One region of the Arsenophonus nasoniae genome, then DNA from elsewhere that is predicted to be linked to it. Evidence: riboswitches for the same ligand, from Rfam matches in the RefSeq annotation. Region 1 holds a riboswitch; the other holds the start of a gene.

Region 1 (9,553 bases):
CCGGCCGTGCGACAGTTGCGATAAGGTTCATTCATGTCAGGATAAAGACAAGCGTAGCAACCTTGTCTATAGGGAGGTTCAAGAACTAACAATTGACCATTGAAACCTAACGCACTGCCACTAATGAGTGTCTTTTTTTCCGCCACACACACCGCATTAATTGCCTGGCGAGTTGACATATTATCAGTACAATCCAATATCAAATCGGTATTGCGAACCAGCGTTTGCAGGGAATGATAGTTTTGTTTTTTGGCAAATGTTTTCACTATGGTTTGTGGATTGAGCTGATTAAGTTGTTTTGCTGCTAATGTGACTTTAGACTGCGAAATATCTTGCGTATGGTAAAGAATTTGTCGCTGTAGATTTGAAATATGCAGTTTATCATTATCGGCCAACCAGAGTTCGCCGACCCCGGCAGCAGCTAAATAAAGTGCTGCTGGTGAACCTAGTCCGCCCAATCCCACAATAAGCACTTTGCTTGTTGTTAATTTTTGTTGGCCTTGATAACCGATTTCTTCAAGTAATAGTTGGCGGCTATAGCGCATAAAAATAGCATCATTAAGCATGGATTATTTCCTTACCTTCGATCAAATGTAATAGCTGAGTAACAACTTTGTACCAGCTAGGCGATTTTGTGATCGCACTAACCATGGCAATACCTCCTACGCCCGTTGCAAGCACTGCCGGAACGCGTGCTAAAGAGATACCGCCTATAGCAATAGTTGGGTAATCTGGTGTGGCATTTACTTGCTGTTTTAGGCTGATTAATCCTTGCGGTGAGGAAGACATTAATTTTGTGCGAGTAGGAAAAATATGGCCTAATGCAATATAAGAGGGTCTTAACTGCTTTGCCCTGGCGAGTTCTTGTTGATTATGCGTTGAAATCCCTAAGCGCAAGCCCGCTTTTTTTAGGCGATTTAGATCAGCGAAATTAATATCCTCTTGCCCTAAATGGACGCCGTAGGCACCATATTTTATAGCTAATTGCCAATAATCATTAATAAAAAGGCGAGCTTGATATCGCTGGCTTAGCATAATCGCCTGCTTAATATCTGCTTCAAGGTTGTTGGCTAATGGATCTTTGATCCTTAATTGAACAGTGGTAACGCCGACGTTTAACAAACGCTTTATCCACTCGACAGAATCAACGACTGGATACAGACCAAGTTTTTGTTCTGTCGATGCAAACGCGTGCTCAGACCATTTTGTCATCGGAAATCGTCTCCATGCTGTGGTATAGCTCACTGCCCTGGGCGCGAAATGTTGCCGATATGTGTGCCATTTGTGCGGCATGTTCACGGACTTCTTGCGAAATTTTCATGGAGCAAAATTTAGGGCCACACATTGAGCAAAAATGGGCCACTTTACCCGCTGCTTGTGGCAGTGTTTCATCATGGTAGGCACGGGCGGTTTCAGGATCGAGAGCGAGATTAAATTGATCTTGCCAGCGGAACTCAAATCGTGCTTTGGATAAGGCGTTATCTCGAATTTGCGCCCCAGGATGGCCTTTGGCGAGATCAGCGGCATGAGCGGCAATTTTATAGGTAATCAGTCCTTGTTTGACATCTTCTTTATTAGGTAAGCCTAAATGTTCTTTTGGCGTAACATAACAGAGCATGGCACAACCAAACCAACCAATTAAAGCCGCACCGATACCAGAGGTAAAATGATCATAACCTGGCGCGATATCGGTGGTTAAAGGCCCTAAAGTATAGAATGGCGCTTCATGACAATGGGTTAATTCTTCCGTCATATTACGGCGGATCATTTGCATTGGGATATGACCAGGGCCTTCAATCATAACTTGAACATCATATTGCCAGGCTATCTTAGTTAATTCGCCTAATGTATATAATTCAGCAAATTGCGCTTCATCATTGGCGTCTTGTAAAGAGCCAGGTCGTAATCCATCGCCAAGGGACAAAGAGACATCATAAGCGGCACAGATTGCACAGATTTCCTCAAAATGGCTATACAAAAAGTTTTCCTGATGATGGGACAAACACCATTTCGCCATAATTGAGCCACCGCGAGAAACAATACCGGTCAATCGATTGGCGGTCATTGGCACATAACGTAATAAAACACCGGCATGGATAGTAAAATAATCTACACCTTGTTCGGCTTGCTCAAGAAGGGTGTCGCGAAATATTTCCCAGCTCAAATTTTCTGCAACGCCATTAACTTTTTCCAATGCTTGGTAGATTGGCACTGTACCAATAGGAACAGGGCTATTACGCAACAGCCATTCTCTCGTTTCATGGATGTAACGGCCGGTCGATAAATCCATTACAGTATCGGCTCCCCAATGTGTCGCCCAGATTAGTTTTTCAATTTCTTCTTCAATCGATGAAGTTACGGAGGAATTGCCGATATTAGCATTGACTTTCACCAAAAAATTTCGACCAATAATCATTGGCTCGGATTCAGGATGGTTAATATTGGCTGGAATAATGGCACGTCCAGCAGCAACTTCTTGTCGAACAAATTCAGGGGTAATGTTGTTTGGCAGAGTAGCATTAAAGCTTTGACCAGGATGTTGTTGAGTTAATATTGTACTATTGATACGCTCCCGTCCCATATTTTCGCGGATCGCAATAAATTCCATTTCAGGTGTGATTATCCCTTGACGAGCATAGTGCAATTGCGTGACTCTTTTGCCGATTTTGGCCCTTAATGGTTGTAGGCGGTAATTGAAACGTAGATGATTCAATCCAACATCAGCGAGTCGTTGTTGGGTAAAATAAGAGCTTGGTTTTTTAACTGGCTCAGTATCATTGCGATCGGAAATCCAATGTTGGCGGCATTTTTTTAAACCTACTTTAATATCCACAGTGATATTAGGATCGCCATAGGCACCTGAAGTATCATAAACAGGTATTGCCTCATTCTCTTCAAATAAAGGATTATCTTTTGTACCACCAACCAAAGTCGGTGAAAGTTGAATTTCACGCATAGGAACTTGGGTATTATAGTGATAACCTGTTAAATAGATCCGTTTTGAGTGGGGAAAACTGATATTTTGTAGGTTATCGAGAAAACGTTGTGCCGCTTCTCGTTGTGTTTTTCGTGGGGAAGTGGTATTTGTTTTAACGCCAATATCACTGGTTGCAATAATATTCTTAGACATAGCAAATTCCTAAAATCATTACAAAGAGTTCACATAAAAGAGATAAATTGTATTGAGAAATTGCTTGTCTGGAGCTCGGTGAGAGTAATAGTATAATAATTGCGCTACTTACTTTTGATAAGTCAAAATCGCAGGTTGATTACTCTTGTTCCCTTCGCAGGTATTAGCCTGATCAGGTTCCGCGGATCCCGAATTAACGGTCTCAGCCTGTAGATAATGTTGAACCTACTAGGCACTCCGACAAGATAATGCCAGTATATAAGAGAGATAATGAAAACTTCAATGGTTAACTTCTTCATCAAATAGCCGTTAACCAGAATAGTTACTCGATATTGATGAAAATGGGTTAGCCTATATTCACTGGGATCAAGCAAGACATACATTTAAAATTCACTAATCAATAAGATATAGAAGAACTGAGTTATATGATTAGAAAACAATTAACTGGAACAGAAACAGGTTGGTGGGTTGTTAGTTCTGGTGGTCGAATTTGGTTACCAAAGGGTGATTTACCGAAAGGTTCAGCTCAATTTTGGTTACTAATAGGAAAAGAAGCACTCGCTATTGGTGAATGGCAAGCGGAAACGATTTGGTTAATTATGGCAAAATCACCTACGGATATGTGTTCACCGCGACGCCTTGCCAGCCAAGATGAGGGGCTATTTAAACTGGTTGGACGTGGTATTCAACTGGCAGAATTTTATCGTTCGCACCATTATTGTGGCTATTGCGGCAACAAAATGACAACCAGCTTAACCGAATGGGCCTGCTTGTGTGGTCATTGTCATGAGCGCTATTATCCGCAAATTGCACCTTGTATTATTGTTGCTATTCGGCGTGCTGATCATATCTTATTAGCACAACATCGGCGCCATAAAAAAAAGCCAATATTTACTGTATTAGCAGGATTTGTTGAACTAGGTGAAACAATTGAAGAAGCGGTTAAAAGGGAGGTAAAAGAAGAAAGTAATATTGAGATTAGCAACATTCGTTATATTGCTTCCCAACCATGGCCTTTTCCTCATTCATTAATGATAGGTTTTCTAGCTGATTATGCGAGTGGTGAAATACAGGCTAATCCTGATGAGTTAATTAGTGCGGACTGGTATCATCATAATAAATTACCGCTAATACCGCCTCCTGATACCATTGCTCGCCGTTTGATTGAAGATACACTGGCTTTATGTCGACAAGAGAATAATGACTTATATAAATAACAGTATTAATCACGCTATAACTAAGTTGTTGCGCATCTAGGCAACAATAAAAAGGCAAATATACGATGATAATGGCAATTTCTCATTGCCATCTAATGGAGCTAATAATGTCTGCATTAACAAATGATCGCTACTTACGTGCGCTATTACGGCAACCTGTTGATACAACTCCGGTATGGATGATGCGCCAGGCAGGTCGTTATTTACCTGAATATCGAAAAATTCGTGAGCAAGCTGGTGATTTTCTTTCACTATGCAAAAATACCGAGTTAGCCTGTGAAGTGACATTACAACCTCTACATCGTTTTCCATTAGATGCGGCGATTCTTTTTTCAGATATTCTTACTATTCCTGATGCGATGGGGTTAGGTCTCTATTTTTCAGTAGGAGAAGGACCTAGGTTTCAGCGTCCTATTGGTTGTTTAGCTGATATAGAGAAACTGCCAATTCCTGATCCAGAACAAGAATTAGTTTACGTAATGAATGCAATACGTGCTATTCGCAAAGCGTTACAAGGCAAAGTGCCATTAATCGGTTTTTCTGGTAGTCCATGGACATTGGCAACTTATATGGTCGAAGGAGGAAGTAGTAAGGCGTTTACCCGTATTAAGAAGCTGATGTATACAGAGCCAAAAACGTTACATTTATTATTGGATAAATTGACGCAAAGTGTCATTCTCTATCTCAATGCTCAGATACGGGCAGGAGCTCAATCAGTGATGATTTTTGATACTTGGGGTGGTGTATTAACTGGGCGTGATTATCATCAATTTTCTTTACATTACATGCATCAGATTATTGATTCGCTATTGCGAGAACATGAAGGCCGTAAAGTTCCAGTAACATTATTTACTAAAGGTGGTGGTCAATGGTTAGAAGCAATGGCTGCGACCGGTTGTGACGCGTTAGGTATTGACTGGATGACAGATATTAAAGAGGCTCGCTCTCGTGTAGGAGATAAGGTGGCTTTACAGGGAAATATGGAACCTTCTATATTGTATGCATCAAAAGAACGTATTGAGCTTGAAGTTAAAACCATTTTAAAGCAATTTGGTCAAGGAAGTGGCCATGTATTTAATTTAGGTCATGGTATCCATCAGGACATTCCACCTGAACATGTTAAAAATTTTATTAATTCAGTACACAAATTATCAGAACAATATCATCAATAATTAAGGTTTATCCAAAGAAAGAAAATGCCAATAAATAATAATTGTTATATTTTTTTATTGTTTATTAAATCCAAATTGAATATTTACAATTATTTAAATATATTTTTTTATATTTTGTGTTATAAAACAAATAATAAAATATATTTATATAAATTTTTTTAAGTAAAAATAAATATGATTGATACCCAATTATTACGTCAGGAACAGACCATAAAAGCAAAACAAATTATTCTTACGGATAATTTTGCTATTCCTAATCTTATTGCTGGTGCTGATGTTGGATTTGAAGAAAAAGGTAGTGTAACCCGAGCCGCAATGGTTGTTATGCATTGGCCTTCACTCGCTATTGTTGAATATCATATTGCTCGTATACCGACTGAATTCCCTTATATTCCAGGCTTACTCTCTTTTCGGGAGTATCCTGCACTATTGGCTGTTTGGGAAAAACTGCAACATAAGCCTGATCTTATTATGATTGATGGCCAAGGAATTGCCCATCCTCGTCGTTTTGGTGTTGCGAGTCATTTGGGTCTTTTATTAGATATCCCAACGATTGGTATAGCAAAAAAACGTCTATGTGGTCACCATGAGGCTTTAGATGAAAGAGTAGGAAGCAGCCAACCATTGAATGATAATAATGAACAAATTGGTTGGGTATTTCGTAGTAAAAAAAGATGTAAACCACTTTATATCTCACCTGGGCATAAAATCAGTTTAAACGCTTCACTATTATGGGTTAAGCATTGTATTAAAGGTTATCGTTTACCTGAACCTACTCGTTGGGCTGATGGAATCGCTTCTAATAGAGCGTTTTTTAATCGAACGAAACAGAATTTAGCATAATTAAAGTTAAAATATGTGGAACCTATTGATTTTCAGGTAAACTTCAGCGTAAAACGTAAGTGAGTAGAAATTTGATGTTAAGAAACCCCATTCATTTGAGGTTGGCAAAATTAAATAGTTGGCAGCATATTACTTTCATGGCTTGTTTATGTGAGCGTATGTATCCTAATTATCAATTATTTTGTAAACAAACGAGCTTTTTAAATCCAATACGTTATCGTATTATTTTAGATTTAATCTGGGAATCGCTGATTATTAAAGATAGTAAAATTGATTTTGATAATCAGTTGGAAAAATTAGAGGAAATTATTCCCGTTGCAAATAATTTTGATATTTACGGGGTCCATCCTGCTATTGATGCATGTATCGCTTTAAGTGAAATAATTCATTCTTACTTAAGTGGGGAAACATTAGACGGTGCTATTGAAGTAAGTAAAATTTCGATTCGAACTATCGCAATGTTTGAGATGACTCGGACAGGTAAAGAGATGTCTGATGAGGAACTGAAAGAATTGCTTACCATTGAAGAAGAATGGGATATTCAATGGGAGATATACCGTTTACTTACCGCTTGTGAAGAGCGGGATGTAGCGCTGATTAAAGGATTAAAATCCGACCTCCGTGAAGTAGGGATCAGCAATATTGGCATTAAGGTTACCTAATTTCCGTTCATAGTGTTTAAAAACGTGATTTGGTACCATAAATGCTGACTTTTAACGCTTCACATTCGCCCATACTATGTTCTACAGTGAAGGCGGAGAGGAGTGCTTTCGGGACGTATATTAAGAATTAATAAGTTCTACATATCCAACGTACTCGATGCTATGCAAATGATAAACACACTGTGTAAGGATAACTTATGAATAAGACTGTAAATGAGACCATGAAAAAGGGTGATGTAGTTCAATATGTCATGCAAAAAGCAAACCTGAATAAGACTCAAGCTAAAAATGCGTTAGAAGCACTCATCGAATGTATTACAGATGCACTGAAAGAAGGTGAGCAAGTTCAGTTCGTTGGTTTTGGTACTTTTAGGACTAATCATCGAGCAGCGCGTATTGGTCGTAATCCTAAAACAGGTGCAGAACTCAAAATTGAAGCGGCTAACGTACCAGTATTTGTTGCTGGAAAATCACTGAAAGAAGCAGTTAAGTAATTCAGTTGCCAAATAGAATATTCAGAGGGGGTATTAAACCCCTTTTATTGATTGGGCGTATCCTCATTTTACTTGGCGCTATTTCACTACTTGGCGCTTGCACCAGTCAATCTAAAATTCCCGAATTTAGCGCTAGTGGATTTATTTCCGATGCCGGCGTCGTTCGGCTATGGCGGTTAAATGATCAAAACAGTAACCCGCAGGTAATCGTTGCTGTATATAGTCCTTACCAAGGAAAAAATACGACCATTACTTTTTTTGAATATCGTCAAGGTAAACTTTGGCAAATTCGACATCAATCTTTTGACAATAAAAATAAAGAACAACAGCAGCTAAGATTTGATCAAAATGACCATGTTATTTTTATGCAGCGCAAAGTAAATGATAACAAAGTTTCTCTAACTGAGGATGATATAGTTCGCTGGCGCTTTGAATCAGACCGTTTAATTGAGCTCAGCACCACACTTATTGCTGGTAATGTTCATCTCTACCAAGGGTATTGGCGTGAAGGAGAAATTATAACTTGTAGCGGTGAAAAACGTGATGTATCGTTTACTGCTCAGGCCGAAAATCGGTTGCTGCGAAGAGCGAAGACGAGTTTAGGTGACTTAGCGATTGCTTGGTTAGAAGCGCCACAAGGCAACGAGTTATTGCTCGTTGCCAATGAGAATTTCTGTCTGTGGGCACCAACAAAAGACAAACTTTAACGGTTTTATTTTAAACGAGCCAATGCACGATAACCGATATCATCCCGATAGAAACAACCCGCCCAAGATATTTTTTCTGCTTGCTGATAAGCAGTTTTTTGTGCATCAAGAATTGTATTGCCAAGGGCGGTAACACAAAGTACACGGCCACCGGCCGTGATAACTTGATTTTGCTTTAACTCTGTCCCGGCATGAAAAATTTTGCATGATGCTGATGGTTTATCAGTAATTCCGTGAATAATATCACCCTTGCGATAATTAGCTGGATAACCTTCAGCGGCCATAACAATACCTAAGGCAGGGCGTTCATCCCAAGATGATATTTTACCCGCTAACTCTCCTTTTGCGCCGGCCAGACAAAGTGCTACCAGATCGGATTGTAAACGCATCATAATGGGTTGGGTTTCTGGATCACCAAAACGACAATTAAATTCAATAACTTTCGGGTTTCCCAGTTTATCTATCATTAATCCTGCATATAGAAAGCCTTGATATCGCCGACCTTCAAGCATCATACCTTGTACTGTAGGATAAATAATTTGATCCATTACACGCTGATGAATAATGTCTGTGACAACAGGAGCCGGAGAATATGCGCCCATGCCACCTGTATTTGGTCCGCTATCATTATTACCGACACGTTTATGATCTTGGCTTGTTGCCATGGGAATGACATTTTCACCATCAACCATTACAATAAAACTGGCTTCTTCGCCGTCAAGAAATTCCTCAATAACAATACGATGACCTGCCTGGCCAAAGGTGTTACCGGCAAGCATGTCTTGAACAGCATTTTTTGCTTCTTCTAAGGTCATAGCAACAACGACGCCTTTACCCGCGGCTAGCCCATCCGCTTTAATAACAATCGGGGCACCTATTTTGTCTAAGTAGGCTAGAGCCGGTTCAACCTCAGTAAAATTCTGGTAAGCGGCGGTTGGAATATGATGGCGAGTAAGAAAATCTTTCGTAAAAGCTTTAGAGCCTTCTAATTGTGCTGCATTTTGACTGGGACCAAAGATCGTTAAACCAGCATCTTGAAAAGCATCAACAACGCCGAGAATTAAGGGGATTTCTGGTCCAACGATCGTTAAACCAATATTATTATTTTTGGCAAAATCGACTAACCCTGCAATATCGGTTACTGAAATATTAATATTGGTTAGTTTTTTTTCTAGAGCAGTGCCGGCATTACCGGGTGCCACATAAACCTTGTCAGCGAGAGGTGATTGTGCTGCTTTCCATGCTAAAGTATGCTCACGACCACCATTGCCAATAATTAAAATATTCATGTCATTGCTCTCTAGATTAGTGGCGGAAATGGCGCATAT
Region 2 (9,553 bases), 650 kb from region 1:
GATCCCTTCAAAAAACATCTCATAAAGTTGGGAAGGATGTCGTGGTAATACACCATACTGTTCTAAAATGGGTAATAAAGAAGGGTCCTGACTGACAATCTGAATGTCTTCTCCCCGTGAGCCAGGGAATAACATTGCCCATGGCGTGTCTAATGTTACACGTCCCCAAAGCTCACCATTAATAAAATTACCAATACGTCCCATGCCTAATCCAAAGGGAATTAATGGCGCAACAAAATCGGCAACTTGAAAAAAATGGCGGCGAGTCCTACGAGCATACCACCACATAGCGCATATCACACCAATTAACCCACCATGAAAAGACATCCCTCCGTCCCAGACTTTAAATAGATACAGAGGATTGCTCAGGAAAATAGGCAAATTATAAAATAAAACATAGCCAAGACGCCCGCCAATAAAGACACCTAAAAAACCAATATAGAGCAGATTTTCAACTTCATTTTTCGTCCAACCGCTATTCGCTTTGCCTGCCCTTCGCTTTGCCAACCATAGAGCAAAAACAAATCCCACCAAATACATCAAACCATACCAATGAAGGGTTACTGGACCAATCGAGAATATAACAGGATCAATATTAGGAAACACAATATAACTATTATTCATCTTCTCCACTCTTTAGTTTTATAGAGTTTGATAGAATTGCATGACTGCATGCTGTTTAAAAAAATCTAATGGCTTTTTATTGATTAAATTTATTAACCAATTTATTCAATGCCTATTTTGCCAAAAAATAAACCAGCGTAGCTTTTACTATTCTCACTTCGCTTTATAAACGACAAAAATCGGCTATTAAAATATTAACCTACTTTTATTAAATTTATTTAGCCACGTTTACGCCTATAGGTATGACTCTTATATGATGTCACTGCACTAGTTTGCAGTGACATAACGATCGGAGCAAATTCTTTCATAACACGTCGATAAACATCGCGTTTAAAAGAAACAACCTGACGAACAGGATACCAATAACTCACCCAACGCCAACTATCAAATTCAGGCGTTTTACTTGTTTGCACATTAATATTATGTTCATTACAAACCAATTGTAACAAAAACCAACGTTGCTTTTGCCCAATACAAACTGGCTTTGTGTCCCAGCGCACCAAACGTTTAGGTAATTTGTAACGTAACCAGTTCCGGGTAGATGCCAATATTTTAACATCTTTACGATCCAACCCAACCTCTTCGAATAATTCCCGATACATTGCCTGTTCTGGCGATTCGTCAGGATTAATGCCCCCTTGAGGGAACTGCCATGAATGTTGCCCATAGCGACGAGCCCATAATACCTGGCCTTGTCGATTACAAATTACAATTCCTACATTCGGGCGGTAGCCATCATTGTCAACCATCTGACTACCTCGTTAAAAATTTAAAAGATAGCTTATTGTTTCATACTACTCTATATGGTAAGCCTTTATCAAATATAGTATTTGCAATTATAAGATAACATCTTACAATAAGGCCATCTCAACGGGGTGCTAGCTCTGTTCAATGTTGTTATTCGCTGGCTGAGAAAAACCCGTCGAACCTGATCCGATCAACATCGGCGTAGGGATTTGAGCCACTCTAATGATTTATTCATCAATAAATAGCTTCATTACTGTCTATTCCTCAGATCCTATAGCATCACTGTTTTTTAATTATATAGGAGAACTGAGTATTGAAGAATGTACTGCTAAAAATAGTTAGTGCTAGCTTAATTTGCTGTTCAGCTTTCACGCTCCAAGCAAAACCGATATTAACCGTATACACTTATGATTCTTTTATCGCAGATTGGGGGCCAGGGCCTACAATCAAGCCTGCCTTCGAACAAATCTGTAACTGTGAGCTCAAACTAATAGGCCTAAATGATGGAGTAGCGTTATTAAATCGGCTTAGAATGGAAGGAAAAAATAGCCCTGCCGATATTGTCCTCGGACTTGATAATAACTTAATTGATCTGGCAAAAAAAACGGGCTTATTTACTGAGAGTCGAATAGACAGGAGTCAACTAAAATTACCCATAAAATGGGATAACAATATTTTTATCCCTTACGATTATGGTTATTTTGCTTTTATTTATGATAAAACGCGGGTCACTCATGTACCGAAAAGTCTTGATGAACTGATTAATAGTTCCCAACCATGGAAAATTATTTACCAAGATCCTCGTACCAGCACACCAGGCTTAGGGTTATTACTTTGGATACAAAAAATTTATGGAAAAAATAGTGCCCAAGCTTGGCAAAAAATGGCTGCAAAAACCGTAACCGTTACCAAAGGTTGGAGCGAATCATATGGGTTGTTCTTAAAAGGTGAAAGTGACTTTGTCCTCAGCTATAGCTCTTCACCCGGTTTTCATCTGTTAAATGATAAAAAAAATAATTATGCCGCAGCAATATTTAGTGAGGGACACTATCTGCAAATTGAAGTAGCTGCCCAATTAGCAACGAGCAAACAACCTAAACTCGCACAACAATTCATACAATTTATGCTATCGCCAACCGTGCAAAAAACGTTGCCGACAACCAATTGGATGTATCCAATCATTGATATCCCCTTACCTAAGGTTTATCAACAATTAGCCGTGCCAAAAAAATCATTACAATTTAATGCGGAAGACATTACTCAACATCGCAATCATTGGATCTATTTATGGCAAAATGCCGTCAGCCACCAATAGGCAGTTCACTTTGGCCTGGCATAGTCGTGTCCGGCCTATTAATTACTATTGCTGTAGTCACGTTCAGCACTTTATGGTTACATGCCCCTCAAATAAGTTGGCAAGGATTTATTGATGATAGCTATTTATGGCATGTCATTGGTTTTACATTTTGGCAAGCATTACTATCAACCTTATTGTCGGTTATCCCGGCGATATTTTTAGCCAAAGCCCTTTTTCGACGGCATTTTCCAGGTCGGATACTATTTTTACGCTTATGCTCGATGACACTGGTATTGCCAGTTCTCGTGGCTATTTTTGGTTTATTAACCGTTTACGGTCGGATGGGATGGATCGCTCAATTTTGTCAATGGTTAGGAATTAATTACCAATTTACGCCTTATGGTCTGAAAGGTATTTTATTAGCACATATCTTTTTTAATTTACCATTAGCTAGCCGAATGTTATTGCTCGCACTAGAAAGTATTGCTGTTGAGCAACGCCAGCTTGCCGCGCAACTAGGCATGAACCAATGGCAAAATTTTCGTATTGTTGAATGGCCTTACCTTAGACGACAAATTTTACCAACATCCAGCCTAATTTTTATGCTGTGCTTCGCTAGTTTTGCTACTGTACTGACGCTTGGTGGGGGACCTGCTGCAACCACTATTGAATTGGCTCTCTATCAATCGTTAAGTTATGATTTTGATCTAAATAAAGCCGCTTTGCTGGCTCTAATCCAACTTTTTTGTTGTTTAAGCTTAGTATTATTAAGCCAAAAATTAAATATTGTCTTTTCCGTCGGTGTTAGTCGACAATTACAGTGGAAAAACCCAGCGGATAATCGATGGCAAAAATGGTGGGACACGCTACTGATTAGTATTGCAATATTTTTCCTACTTCCACCTTTATTGGCAATTATCAATGATGGTTTAAATTTAACACTATTACACGTGTTACAACAACCAGGCTTATGGCAAGCATTTATTAATTCGGTTTTTATCGCGATTAGTGCTGGCCTACTTTGTATTATTTTTACTTTGATGCTGCTTTGGAGTAGTCGGGAATTACGTCGTCGCCGCTCGATACTATCCTATCGAACCCTGGAATTAAGTGGATTATTAATACTTGCAATGCCAGGCATCGTTTTAGCAACCGGCTTCTTTTTATTGCTCAATAATACCCTTAGTTTAACTTATTCACCTTATAGTTTAATCATTTTAACGAATGCTTTAATGGCTATTCCCTATGCCTTAAAAATATTAGAAAATCCTATGTATGACTTAGCTGAGCGCTATAATTTATTATGCCTTTCATTACAGATTAAAGGCATAAATCGACTAGTTTTAATTGAATTAAAAGCATTAAAACGTACAATAGGACAAGCCTTCGCTTTTGCCTGTATACTCTCAATAGGTGATTTCGGTATTATTGCACTGTTTGGTAATGAAAACTTTCGTACCCTACCTTATTATCTCTATCAACAATTAGGCTCTTACCATAATAGTGATGCGGCCGTTACCGCATTGTTAATGCTATTACTTTGTTTCAGCTTATTTAGTTTATTAGAATATTTATCAGGAAAAGAGCATGATTAAATTAGATCATCTTGTTTATTGTTATGAAAATCTAACCATGCAGTTTGATTTTCAAGTAAATAAAGCTGAAAGGGTAGCAATATTGGGCCCTAGCGGCGCAGGAAAAAGTACGCTACTGGATTTAATTGCCGGATTTCAATATCCAAAGCAGGGTGAAATCTGGCTAGATAGACAAAATCATACAGCTACCCCACCCGCCAAGCGGCCAGTTTCCATCCTTTTCCAAGAAAATAATCTCTTTTCTCATTTAACTGTTTGGCAAAATATTGCGTTAGGTATTTCAGCAAATTTACATTTGGATCAAGCTCAACATCGCGCAGTAAAGCAGATCATAGAACAAGTTTCACTTAATAATTGTATGACTCGTTTACCTGCTCAAATATCAGGTGGACAACGCCAACGTACTGCATTAGCGCGTTGTTTGATCCGCCAAAAACCGATTTTATTGTTAGATGAACCTTTTTCTGCTCTTGACCCGGCATTACGTAATGAAATGTTAAAATTACTTAAACAGGTGTGTGATGAACGCCAATTGACCTTGTTAATGGTTTCCCATAATTTGGAAGATACTAGCCAAATAGCCACACGCGCTATTGTCATTACAGAAGGGAAAATCGCCTATGATGGTCAACCTGACTATCTAATTAATGGGTTAACTCCAGCAAGTATACTGTTAGGTATATCTCATTCCTGACATTACTTATAAAATTAATTAATCATCAATTCACACTTTATCAAATAATTGGAGGATATTTTTTACATTTAGATGCGGTGCCTTATATTAACAAAAAGCAATATCATTTTTCGTTAAAATAAAGAGAGATGTTGCCACAATTTTGTTAGGGACATACCTGCTTATTTTTTATTTAAATAAAATCGGTTTTAAATATTAAAAAATATCAAGCACCAAAAAATTTTATTTTCCATAAATTAAAAAAAACAAATACATCATAAATTTCACCAATATTTAATAATTATCTTTTTTAATAAGATAGAATAATCAATCATTCTGTAAATAAAACTGACAGTAACTTATCGCATCATTTTCTTATCTTAATATTCATTATCCTATCCAGCTTTCAACAAAATAAACTTGAAAAAAGCGATTAAGCACAATATTTACTTAATGAAAAATCAAATCAAATGTTATATGGCGTTGATAAAAATAAATATTATGTTAAATAGAATATTTAAAATAGTGTGAAATTTTATGAAATATAACGGCCAAATACTATGAGGCATTTTATTACACATTACACTTTTGCCAAAAGGTAAGATTGTTACTCACCAATTACAATATTCAAGAAGTTAAATTATCATTTTTAGTGATGACTAAGATACAAATAATTAGTATGTGAAAGTAATTAAACAAGCTAATTTTGGCTTACTAAACAACTCAAATATTATCAATAAGTGATGATAAATACTTGGTTAAATTGATTATTAATTATATCAATACAATTTTCATATTTTTAAAAAAATAATAATTATAAATTTAAAATATTATAATAACTTCATTAATTGTATGATCATTTTAATTATGCTTTTATATCTCTATCTTTATTTTCACATGAATAAAATTTATTTTTATACGTTATATAAGAATCCATTTTTTCTATAAAAATAAAAAAAAACAATAACAAAATTTAATAATGAAAATGCTAAATTTTGAATTTGATTTTATATATCACTTAAAGCAATGTAGCTCATGTGTTATATGAAATATAAATACGCATTTTATTAGTCAAATTTTAATATACCAAACAATAAATGAGGTTATATATGTCAAATAATCAAGAATAATTAGCCATTCGTTTTTTAAACAAAACTGGTGATGGTTTTCCTTACCGTGCGTTTATCCGCGTACACGGAATTGATGAAGCAGCTTATATCGATTCAGACAAAGATTTTGTAACAGTAGGTAAAATTCTTGATGATAATATGCAACATGTTGCTCATCTCGTCATTTATGATAGATATAATTTAGTTAAATTTAATACTGCTACATACTTTGAATATAATGCTACTGAAAATCAAATTGAAGTCAATTCAGATACCCTGCCTCTTGAATTAGAATTTGAAAGAGTCGATGGTTTCCGCTTTAATTTACTTTTAAAGAATGACGATTAATTATATTTTTCCACCAATCATGGAAAAAAGCTAATTAACCACCCAACCTTAATCTAATATTGATGTATTATTTATACTAAGATTTATTAGATTAAGTTGGGTTTTAAGGCTCATGTCAATAATTTTATTAAATACGATAAAAATATTTTACCACAGCATAGACTTCCTCATAATATAGCATTTTTATTTTTTATACTATGTTTTATCAATATTTAATTAGCCATAACATCTATATAATTTGCTTTATATACCAGTTAATTATAAATTAATGGGCAAAACAGTAGGATGCAGAATAATAAAAATAGTGATTTGTTCTTTTTTTCATCTACTTAATACGTTAACATTCTCTGATACAGCACAAATAAATGATAATATCTTATCAAAAAGCATTTTTATAGGTGACTATTGGCACCGCATTTATTAATATACAGTCCTTTCAAAAAGAGAGTAAGATATTATTTTATGATTAATATAATTTACTCTCTTCAAAACGAACAACCCATAATTTTCTCAAACATACGGATAAACTGAGTTAAAATTTATGCCATTTATTCTTGGTCAACGCTGGATAAGCGATACAGAAAGTGAACTTGGATTAGGTACCGTGGTGGCTATTGATAACCGCATGGTTACATTACTTTTCCCCGCAAGCGGAGAAAATCGCCTTTATTCCATAAATGATGCACCAATTACACGCGTTATGTTTAATGAAGGCGATCTGATCACCAGCCATGAAGGCTGGCAGCTGAGAGTTGACAATGTACAACAAGACGAGGGAGTACTTGTCTATACAGGAACTCGTATTGATTCCGATGAAAAAAATGTCAGTCTGCGCGAAGTGTTTCTTGATAGCAAATTAACATTTAATAAACCACAAGATCGCTTGTTTGCCGGTCAACTTGATCGAATGGATCGTTTTGCCTTACGCTATCGCGCTTTGCGTTTCCAATACCAACAATTTGGTCACCAAACCGGTGGACTAAGAGGTATTCGTGCCAATTTGATCCCCCACCAACTTTATATTGCTCATGAAGTGGGTAAACGTCATCATCCGCGCGTTTTATTAGCGGACGAAGTTGGGTTAGGCAAAACCATTGAAGCAGGAATGATCATCCATCAACAATTACTTGCTGGACGTATTGAACGGGTCTTGATTATTGTACCTGAAAGTTTACAACACCAATGGTTAGTCGAAATGCTGCGCCGTTTTAATTTGCATTTTTCACTATTTGATGACAGCCGTTATACCGAATCATTACATGATAGTGAAAATCCTTTTGAAACAGAGCAGTTGGTTATTTGTTCTCTTGATTTCGTTCGCCGCAATAAAAAACGTTTTGATCATCTGCTTGAAGCCAGTTGGGATATGATGGTTGTTGATGAAGCCCATCATCTGGTATGGAGTGAAGAGTCGCCTAGCCGTGAGTACCAAGCTATCGATACACTCGCTCAACAAATTCCTTCAGTGCTGTTATTAACCGCAACTCCAGAACAACTGGGGCAAGAGAGCCATTTTGCTCGTCTGAGATTACTGGATCCTAATCGCTTTCATAGCTATCAACACTTTATTGAAGAACAACAAAATTATAGTCCTGTTGCCGAAGCCGTTAGTTTGTTGCTTTCTGGTGAAAAATTAAATAATAAGCAGCAAAATTTACTGACAGAATTAATTAAAGAGCAAGATATTGAGCCTCTGCTTAAAGTCTGTAACAGCGATAATGAAGAAAGTGAAAAGGCACGTCAGGAATTGATTAGCATGTTGATGGATCGTCATGGAACGAGTCGTTTACTATTTCGCAATACTCGTAATGGTGTTAAAGGCTTTCCGCGACGTGAATTACATGCGATTAAGTTACCGTTACCCCCACAGTACCAAACTGCAATTAAAGTTGCTGGTATAATGAATGCGAAGAAATCCGTTGATATCACTGCGCGGGAGATGCTCTACCCTGAACAAATTTACCAGACCTTAGAAGGTGAAAATGCAACTTGGTGGAATTTTGATCCCCGCGTTGAATGGCTTAAGCAGTTCTTAACAACTCATCGGCAAGAAAAAGTTTTAGTTATCTGCTCTCAAGCCACGACAGCCATACAATTGGAACAGGTATTAAGAGAAAAAGAAGCGATCAGAGCGGCTGTTTTTCATGAAAATCTGACATTATTGGAACGGGATCGGGCGGCAGCCTATTTTGCCTCCCAGGAACAAGGCGCTCAGGTATTACTCTGCTCTGAAATTGGTTCTGAAGGACGTAATTTCCAATTCGCCAACCAGTTAGTTATGTTTGACTTACCTTTTAATCCTGATTTGCTTGAGCAAAGAATTGGTCGTCTGGATCGTATCGGTCAAAATCGGGATATCCAAATTAGTGTAACTTACCTTGAAAATACGGCCCAAGCTATTTTGCTACGTTGGTATCATGAAGGGCTTGATGCCTTTGAGTATACTTGTCCAACCGGACGCGCTATTTATGATAAATATTATCCGCAACTGATTGAGTATTTGGCTAATCCTACTCTCCTTGATAACTTTGAGGATTTTATTAAGTCTTGCCGAGCAAAACATAACCAACTGAAAACCCAATTAGAGCAAGGACGTGATCGCTTATTAGAAATGAATTCTAATGGCGGCGAAGCTGGTCAAATTTTAGCTGATCAAATTGCAAAACAAGATAATAGTATCGATTTAATTAATTTTTCATTAAATTTGTTCGATATCATTGGTATTAACCAAGAAGATCGTAGCGATAATCTGATCATTCTTACGCCTGCTGAACACATGTTGATACCTGATTTTCCTGGCTTGCCTCAAGATGGCTGTACTATTACCTTCGATCGTACTCAAGCACTCTCGAGAGAAGATACCCAATTTATTAGCTGGGAACACCCTATTATTCGTAATGGGATGGATTTGATCCTTTCAGGCGAAATTGGCAGTTGTGCAGTGTCACTATTGAAAAATAAAACCTTACCGGTCGGAACACTGCTTACTGAATTAATTTATGTTGTTGAGGCACAAGCACCGAAAAATCTACAAGTCACTCGCTTTTTACCCCCAACACCAATTCGTATCCTAATGGATTTAAAAGGCAATGATCTGGCTAAACAAGTTGAATTTGAAAGTTTTAACCGTCAGCTAAATACCGTCAATCGCCATACGGGT

The links. Region 1 has a riboswitch for thiamine pyrophosphate ahead of thiC (phosphomethylpyrimidine synthase ThiC). Riboswitches for the same ligand answer to the same signal wherever they lie in the genome.
Region 2: it holds a riboswitch for thiamine pyrophosphate, as region 1 does, so the genes downstream of both, thiB (thiamine ABC transporter substrate binding subunit) here and thiC (phosphomethylpyrimidine synthase ThiC) in region 1, are expected to answer to the same signal.

What each region holds. Positions count from the first base shown of each region.
Region 1 is NZ_CP038613.1:3,805,493-3,815,045, reverse strand. It holds gene ArsFIN_RS19270 (HesA/MoeB/ThiF family protein) at 1-566, opposite strand, end outside; gene thiE (thiamine phosphate synthase) at 559-1,212, opposite strand; gene thiC (phosphomethylpyrimidine synthase ThiC) at 1,196-3,130, opposite strand; TPP riboswitch at 3,263-3,380, opposite strand; gene nudC (NAD(+) diphosphatase) at 3,556-4,347, shown strand; gene hemE (uroporphyrinogen decarboxylase) at 4,455-5,519, shown strand; gene nfi (deoxyribonuclease V) at 5,694-6,362, shown strand; gene ArsFIN_RS19240 (YjaG family protein) at 6,437-7,024, shown strand; gene ArsFIN_RS19235 (HU family DNA-binding protein) at 7,246-7,518, shown strand; gene ArsFIN_RS19230 (DUF1481 domain-containing protein) at 7,524-8,225, shown strand; gene purD (phosphoribosylamine--glycine ligase) at 8,231-9,514, opposite strand; gene purH (bifunctional phosphoribosylaminoimidazolecarboxamide formyltransferase/IMP cyclohydrolase) at 9,531-9,553, opposite strand, start outside.
Region 2 is NZ_CP038613.1:579,669-589,221, reverse strand. It holds gene lgt (prolipoprotein diacylglyceryl transferase) at 1-624, opposite strand, end outside; gene rppH (RNA pyrophosphohydrolase) at 843-1,373, opposite strand; TPP riboswitch at 1,486-1,597, shown strand; gene thiB (thiamine ABC transporter substrate binding subunit) at 1,697-2,686, shown strand; gene thiP (thiamine/thiamine pyrophosphate ABC transporter permease ThiP) at 2,659-4,263, shown strand; gene thiQ (thiamine ABC transporter ATP-binding protein ThiQ) at 4,256-4,957, shown strand; gene ArsFIN_RS28700 (hypothetical protein) at 6,073-6,393, shown strand; gene rapA (RNA polymerase-associated protein RapA) at 6,935-9,553, shown strand, end outside.